One region of the Agrobacterium sp. 16-172Ci genome, then DNA from elsewhere that is predicted to be linked to it. Evidence: predicted binding sites of a transcription regulator. Region 1 holds the regulator's gene; the other holds the start of a gene.
What was found. The regulator LexA, encoded in region 1, represses DNA repair genes until DNA is damaged. The targets are predictions, from matches to a motif close to TGTTCNNNNTGTGTTCNG.
Positions count from the first base shown of each region.

Region 2: the regulator LexA is predicted to act here: its motif matches at 2,137-2,154, upstream of ACQZ40_RS07930 (ATP-dependent helicase).

Region 1 is NZ_JBNWBW010000003.1:12,355-16,533, forward strand. It holds gene ACQZ40_RS04790 (TRAP transporter large permease subunit) at 1-1,113, shown strand, start outside; gene lexA (transcriptional repressor LexA) at 1,360-2,082, shown strand; gene ACQZ40_RS04800 (glutathione S-transferase family protein) at 2,357-3,034, shown strand; gene ACQZ40_RS04805 (ComEC/Rec2 family competence protein) at 3,055-4,179, opposite strand, start outside.
Region 2 is NZ_JBNWBW010000005.1:102,869-107,047, reverse strand. It holds gene ACQZ40_RS07945 (ABC transporter permease) at 1-395, shown strand, start outside; gene ACQZ40_RS07940 (ABC transporter ATP-binding protein) at 382-1,227, shown strand; gene ACQZ40_RS07935 (ABC transporter ATP-binding protein) at 1,224-1,961, shown strand; gene ACQZ40_RS07930 (ATP-dependent helicase) at 2,287-4,179, shown strand, end outside.

The DNA of each region.
Region 1 (4,179 bases):
ACGCAGTCTTTCCCGATGCTGGCGCTGCCGTTCTTCATGCTCGCGGGCACGCTGATGCTCGGCGGCAAACTCGGAACCCAGCTTCTGGAACTCGCCTCCAAGGCCATGCAGCGCTGGCGCGGCGGCCCGCTTTCCACCACCGTCATTTCGTCGGTCGTGTTCGGCGGCGTGTCCGGCTCCGCGGTCGCCAATGCGAGCGCACTCGGTTCGGTGCTCATTCCATGGCAAAAGCGCCAAGGCTACCCCGCTCCCCTCTGTGCGGCCAACAATGCCACCTCAGCGGTCATCGACGTGCTCATTCCGCCGTCGATCCCGATGATCCTCTATTCATTGGTCAGCGGCGTCAGCATCGCCAATCTGTTCATCGCCGGCATTCTGCCGGGCCTGCTCATGGCCGCCGGTTTCATCTTCGTCTGCTGGGCCATTGCCGTGCGGCGCGGTTATGCGGTGCGTGACGAAAGCATCCGCAAGCGCGATCTGGCGCTACTTGCATTCCGCAGCCTGCCGGCGATCCTCCTGCCGATCCTGATCATCCTCGGCCTCCGCTTCGGCTTTGCAACGCCAACCGAAGTGGCCGTTCTTTCCGTCGTCTATTCGCTCGTGCTCAGCATCTTCTTTTATCGCGATCTGACGTGGAAGCGTTTCTGCGACAATTTCGTCGAAGCTGGTTCCGCAACCGGCGTCGTCATGCTGGTCATCATGGGCAGTGCGGCGGTGGGCTGGGTGCTGACCTTCGATCAGGCGCCCCAGCATTTCGCCACCTGGGTGGCCGAGAATATCTCCAACCCGATCCTGATCATTCTCATGATGAACATCCTGATGCTGATCATCGGCATGCCGCTCGATCTGCCGCCGTCGATCCTGCTGCTCGGACCGATCTTCGTGCCGCTCGCCGATATGATCGGGCTCGACCGGGTGCAGCTCGGCATGATGATGGTCATCAATCTCGGTATCGGGCTCTATACGCCACCGATCGGCACCACACTCTTCATCTCGTCCTCCATAGCCAGAGCGCCGCTCGGCGCGACGACGAAGGAATTGTGGCCGTTCTTCACCATGGCGATGCTGCTCCTCATCGCGGTCAGCTTCATTCCTGCGCTCACGATCTACTGATATAAGAGCCGTAGCAAACGGCAGCCAGAAACCACCGGCCGGGTCTCTCCGATCGGTGGTTTCTGGTATTCAAGATGCGGCACACATCGTTAGATCTGCTTTGTTGATAGTTTCGACGATCAAATCACGATCTGCGATGCACCCTTCACGAAGTTTTAGGGGATTGCGGAACACATATGGAACATATAGTGTTCGTTCTGTATTTGTTTCGCGACTTCAACGACGATTCTCAAGGGTGTTTTCCTCATGCTCACGCGCAAACAGCAGGAATTGCTTCTCTTCATTCATGAAAGAATGAAAGAGTCCGGCGTGCCGCCCTCCTTCGATGAAATGAAGGACGCACTCGATCTTGCATCCAAATCCGGCATCCACCGGCTGATCACGGCACTCGAGGAGCGCGGCTTTATTCGCCGGCTACCTAACAGGGCGCGGGCGCTGGAAGTCATCAAGCTACCGGAGGCCTATGCGCCGGGTGCAAGGCCGCAGCGCGGCTTCTCGCCGAGCGTCATCGAAGGCAGCCTCGGCAAACCGAAGACGCCGGAGCCGGCCCCTGCCCCCAAGGCGCCCACTAATGATTTCGCCGGCGCCGCCACCGTGCCGGTCATGGGCCGCATCGCCGCCGGTGTGCCGATTTCCGCCATCCAGAACAACACCCATGATGTGGCCGTGCCGGTCGACATGCTCGGCTCGGGCGAACATTACGCTCTTGAGGTCAAGGGCGACTCGATGATCGAAGCCGGCATTTTTGATGGCGATACCGTCATCATCCGCAACGGCAACACGGCCAATCCGGGCGACATCGTCGTGGCACTGGTGGATGATGAAGAAGCGACCCTCAAGCGTTTCCGCCGCAAGGGAGCGTCCATCGCTCTGGAAGCCGCCAACCCCGCCTATGAGACCCGCATCTTCGGACCGGACCGGGTGAAAATCCAGGGCAAGCTCGTGGGGCTGATCCGCCGTTATCATTAATTGGCAGCCCGCCTTTTTTCGCCAGGGGCGTCATCGAGAAGAGGACGCTCCCTTTGAGGCATCTTGGCTTGTTCCCTGGAACAATTCGGCCCTGCGCAAGTAAAGAGAGGGTGTGTTTCGCCCTCATCTCCGGGCGGTGACGTGGATATGCCTCCTTCTCCCTTCCCTCACCTTCCCATTCATCAACGCGGCTTATGGGAGCCATGGATTATTTGCAATATTCCAAAGGCCATCCGCCGGTATAGAAATGCGCGTCATATCGGGGAAACATGTCATGTACGATCTTTATATCGCCAACAAGAATTACTCCTCATGGTCGCTACGGCCCTGGGTGTTGATGCGCACGCTCGGCATCGCCTTCGATGAAAAACTCGTTCCGTTCGGAGAAGGCGTTTCCTTCTCCACCTTCTCGCCGACCGGCAAGGTGCCCTGCCTTGTCGATGAGGGCGTGACGGTTTGGGAATCGCTGTCGATCGCCGAATATCTGGCGGAAAGACACCAGGGCGTCTGGGCGACCGACAAGCAGGCACGGGCCTGGTCACGTTCGGCGGCGAGCGAAATGCATGCGGGCTTTTCCTCGCTGCGCAATCTCTACCCGATGTCGGTCGGCATTCGGGTAAAGCCGAAGGGTGGCGATACCGGGCTTGCGGCCGATATAAAGCGCATCGATACGCTGTGGAGCGAAGGCCTCGCGAAATTCGGCGGGCCTTTTCTTGCCGGCCAGAAATTCACGGCGGTCGATGCCTTCTTCTGCCCGGTGGCATTTCGTTTCCAGACTTATGGCGCGGAACTTTCGCCCGCGGCGAAAGCCTATTGCGACCGGCTGCTCGCCCTTCCCGCGATGCGCGAATGGTACGAGGCCGGACTGAAGGAAGTCTGGCGCGATGCGGCGCATGAAGAGGAAATTAGCGGGATCGGCGAATTGACCGCGGATCTGCGCATCAAGCCCTGACGGTCCATGCTGGCGGCACTTTATTGCGATGCCGCCAGCAACCGCATGATGGCATCAGGCACGTCGTGATCGAAACGGCCGCTTTTCCAGTCGTAATAGCGATGTTCGCTCCAGGGCCTGTCCATGCCGGCGATTGCGGCGCGCAGCCTGCCGACGACCGCTGCCTGCTCGTTGCCGGCGAAGTCCATTTCCAGCGAACCGATCCGTCGCAGGATATCCCGGTTCAGCAGAAGTGCACCCGAGCGGCATTGGGAGAAGGACGTTCTGCGGGAGACGATAATGATATCGGCGATATCGCAAGCCTTTCCGGCAAAGCGGCCATCTTCCAGAACGATGATCCATTCGCCGCTTCCCGCGCGCGCAACACACCATGTGCCTTTGCTGCAGGTGAAAACACCGGGCTCGGCGTCTCTCAAGGCCGCTGTCATCTGCCGTGCAACTGCACTCATCTCTTGCGGATCAAGCTTCGCCCTCGGGGCCAAAGCCACGGTTTTTGCCGTAGCCTCGCTCTTTAGAAAGACCGGCGGCACAGGCTGTTCCGGCAAAAGCAGCGCCCTTTGCCACTGGCCATAAACGAAACCCTGCGGCTGAGCCTTCGTCGTGTAGGCTTTGCCGTCTTCCAGCAATGCCACCAGCTCGCCATCCTCGTGAACAAGCAAATCGGGCGGATCGCGATAGGCCGTGGCGGATGACAGGCCGAAGGCGAGGAATAGAAGCGGCATGCCCAGAAGCGCAAGCCGGCTGCGCAGCAAAGTCAGCAGCAGAAAACCAGCCGAGGCGAGCCCCAGAAACCACCCGTGCGGCCGGCCCGTCGCAGCGCTTCCGCCCCAGGACGCCACCTCCTGCGCAACCTCGATGACGAGGGCCATGCCGTATCCCATGACCTTCAGAAATGGTGCGTCCAGCCCGAAAGGCATCAGCAGCATGGCGACAAGGCCGAAAGGCATGACGATCAGCGACATGGCGGCCAGATTGGCGAAAAGTCCATAGGTGGTGACACGCTGAAAATGCTCGACCGAATAGATCGCCGTCGAAAGACCACCGATCAGCGACGTCGTGATGACACCGCCGATAATGGCGCCCGCCGTTTGCGCCACCGTCATCCATGCCGGTTTGCGTCCGATGAACAGACGCTCGCGATCGAT
Region 2 (4,179 bases), on a different contig from region 1:
CGGCATGGCCGCCGATTGCGCGTCTTGCCCGTGCGGAAGCGCTTGTCGTGCGCAATACAGACTACGTCGCCGCCGCCCGTCTCTATGGCGCCTCGCCGCTGCGCATCCTGTTTCTGTACATTGCGCCGATGTGCATTCCCTCGGTCATCGTTCGCCTGACGCTGAACATGGCCGGCATCATCCTGACGGCCGCTTCACTCGGCTTCCTTGGTCTCGGAGCCCAGCCGCCGCTGCCGGAATGGGGCGCGATGATCTCCAGCGGCCGCAAGTTCATGCTCGACTACTGGTGGGTCGCCGTCATGCCCGGTATCGCCATCCTGCTGACGAGCCTTGCCTTCAACATCGCCGGCGATACGCTGCGCGACCTTCTGGATCCGCGTCATGCCCGTTCCTGATAGCTCCCCCATCCTTTCGGTCCGCGACCTCAATGTCCGTTTCGGCCGCAACACCATCCCGGCCGTGTCCAACGTCAATTTCGACGTCGGGCGCGAAAGGGTCGGCATCGTCGGTGAGTCCGGCTCGGGAAAATCCACCACCGGCCGGGCCGCCATGCGGCTCCTGCCGAAAAGCGCCACGGTGACAGCGGAGCGGATGGATTTCCTGTCCGAGCCGCTGCTCGAAAAATCCGAGCGGCAGATGGGCGCGATCCGCGGCAGCGAGATGGCGCTTATCATGCAGGACCCGCGTTATTCGCTGAACCCGGTGCTGCCCATCGGAAAGCAGGTGGCGGAGGCCGCCGAACTGCATCTGGCGCTGACCGGAAAGGCGGCCAGGAATGCAGCACGCGACATGTTGCTGCGCGTGCGCATCAACGATCCCGACCGCGTGATGGCGCTTTATCCGCACCAGATATCGGGCGGCATGGGCCAGCGCGTGATGATCGCCATGATGCTGCTCGCAAAGCCCAAGCTGGTCATTGCCGACGAACCGACCTCGGCCCTCGATGTCAGCGTTCGCAAGGATGTGCTTTTGCTTCTGGACGAGATGGTGCGGGAGAATAATTCCGGCCTGATCCTCATCAGCCATGACATCCGCATGGTCGCGGCCTTCTGCGAGCGCGTGCTGGTCATGTATGGCGGGCGCGTCGTGGAAACGCTGACGAAGCTGGAGGATGCGCAACATCCCTATACGCGGGGCCTGATCGCGGCGATGCCCGATCCCCGCAATCCGGTGCGGCGTCTTAAGGTGCTGGACCGTCAGGCCATCGATGCGGAGGTGATGCGATGATCACGGTAGACAAGCTCGACGTCGTCTATGGCGCAAAGGAAAACCGCAATCACGTCGTGCGCGGCGTCAGCCTCACGGTCAACAGGGGTGAAACGCTCGGCATCGTCGGCGAAAGCGGCTGCGGCAAGTCGACCTTGTTGCGGTCGCTGGCGGGGCTGGAGGCCGGCTGGACCGGCTCCATCAGCTTTAACGGTAAACCGGTCGGCAAGACCCGCAGTCGCGACGAACTGAAACTGGCGCAGATGGTGTTTCAGGACCCCTACGGTTCGCTGCACCCGCGCCACCGCATCGGCCGGGCTCTCGCCGAACCGATCCGCGCCATGGGACTTGGCGATGGCTGGTCGAAAGTGCCTGCCGCCCTGCAACAGGTGGGCTTGCCCGCACATTTCGCCGAGCGCTTCCCGCATGAACTTTCCGGCGGCCAGCGCCAGCGCGTGGCAATCGCCCGCGCGCTGATCCTCGAACCGCCGATCCTGCTGCTCGACGAGCCGACATCCGCGCTCGACGTCTCCATCCAGGCGGAAATCCTGAACCTGCTTGCCGACCAGCGCGAAGAACGCGACCTCACCTTCGTTCTCGTCAGCCACGACCTCGCGGTCATCGCCCATATGTGCGACCGGGTGCTGGTCATGCAGAACGGCGATTTTGTCGATGAGCTGACCAAGGCCGATCTTGAAGCAGGCGTTACCCATTCGGCCTATTCAGGCGAGCTGTTCGAAAGCAGTTTCCTGTAACGATCACCGCCCGACGGCAACACCGGGCGGCCCATCCACGGCCGCCCCGCCTTCTCCCGTGGCGCAATTTCGGGGATTTCGCCTGCCCGGCAGCGGCCAATCGCAGGCAGGGGACGGGCGACCTTTTGGGCCGACAAATCTCACCACCGACTGCGCGCAAACCACCGGAACAATGCGTTCAGCATTTGTTCTGGATTGCTGTTTGAGTCTTTGCTAATCATTGCGACGACAGGGCAGACAATGGCCGGACATTCCGACGACTGCCATCTCTGAACAAGAAGGTTCTCACCGGTGAGGACAGGCAGGTTATCTAAGGATTGCTGGCATGGCGGTTGCCTATCTGGAAAAGCTCAACGAACAGCAGCGCAGGGCGGTGGAGCATGGCGTTGGGCTGGCAGACGGGCACACGGCTGGGCCGCTGCTGATCATCGCCGGGGCCGGTTCGGGCAAGACCAATACGCTCGCCCACCGTGTTGCGCATCTGATTGTGAATGGCGCCGATCCCCGCCGCATCCTGCTGATGACGTTTTCCAGACGTGCCGCCACGGAAATGTCGCGACGGGTCGAGCGTATCTGCAAACACGTTATCGGGGCGAATTCGGCAATCATGACAGACGCGCTGGCCTGGTCCGGTACGTTTCACGGCATCGGCGCGCGCCTGTTGCGCATCTATGCCGAGCAGATCGGGCTTAACATCGATTTCACCATCCACGACCGCGAGGATAGCGCCGACCTGATGAACCTCGCACGGCATGAGCTGGGCTTTTCCAAAACCGAAAGCCGCTTTCCAACGAAGGGTACGTGTCTTGCGATCTATTCGCGCGTGGTGAATTCCCAGACGCCGCTCAAGGAGATATTGCGCCAGCATTATCCCTGGGTCGCCAACTGGGAGAGTGAACTGAAAGAGCTGTTTGCAGCCTATGTCGAGGCCAAGCAGGTCCAGAACGTGCTCGATTACGACGATCTTCTGCTCTACTGGGCCCAGATGGTCAGCGACCCCGTTCTTGCAGACGATATCGGCAACCGCTTCGACCATGTGATGGTCGACGAATATCAGGATACCAACCGGCTTCAGGCTTCGGTGCTGATGGCGCTCAAGCCCGGTGGCCGCGGGTTGACCGTGGTGGGTGACGATGCGCAATCGATCTATTCCTTTCGGGCGGCGACGGTGCGAAACATCCTCGATTTTCCGGCTTCCTTCAGCCCTGCCGCCGACATCATCACGCTTGACCGCAACTATCGCTCGACGCAGCCGATCCTGGCGGCCGCCAACGGCGTCATCGATCTGGCGCGCGAGCGGTTCACCAAGAACCTCTGGACCGAGCGGCAGTCGCTGGAGCGCCCGAAGCTTGTGACGGTGAAGGACGAGACCGAACAGGCGAATTTCATCATCGACCAGATTCTCGCCAACCGCGAAACCGGCATGACGCTGAAACAGCAGGCCGTGCTGTTCCGCACCTCCAGCCATAGCGGCCCGCTCGAGGTGGAACTGACCCGCCGCAACATCCCCTTCGTCAAATTCGGCGGCCTGAAATTCCTCGACAGCGCCCATGTGAAGGACATGCTGGCCGTGCTGCGTTTCGCGCAGAACCCGCGCGACCGCGTCGCCGGTTTTCGGCTGCTACATATGCTGCCCGGCATCGGCCCGAAGAAGGCCGGCAATATTCTCGATGCGATTGCGACAGACCCCGAGCCGCTGCTTGCCCTTGCCGAAATTCCGCCGCCGCCGAAGACCGGCGACGACTGGACGACCTTCACGCAAATGCTGGTGGGCCTGCGACAGGCGCCGAACGACTGGCCGGGCCAGATCGGGCAGGCGCGACTGTGGTACGAACCGCATCTGGAACGCATCCATGAGGATGCGGACACCCGCAAGGCCGATTTGCTCCAGCTCGAGCAGATCGCCGGCGGCTACCCCTCACGCGAGCGCTTCCTGACCGAGCTGACGCTCGATCCGCCCGACGCCACCAGCGATCAGGCCGGCGTGCCGCTGCTTGACGAGGATTATCTCAGCCTCTCCACCATCCATTCGGCAAAAGGCCAGGAATGGCGCTCCGTCTTCATTCTGAATGTGGTCGACGGCTGCATTCCCTCTGATCTCGGGGTCGGCACCACGCAGGAACTGGAGGAAGAACGCCGGCTGCTTTATGTCGCCATGACGCGCGCCAAGGACAGCCTGTCGCTGATCACGCCGCAACGTTTCTTCACCGGCGGGCAG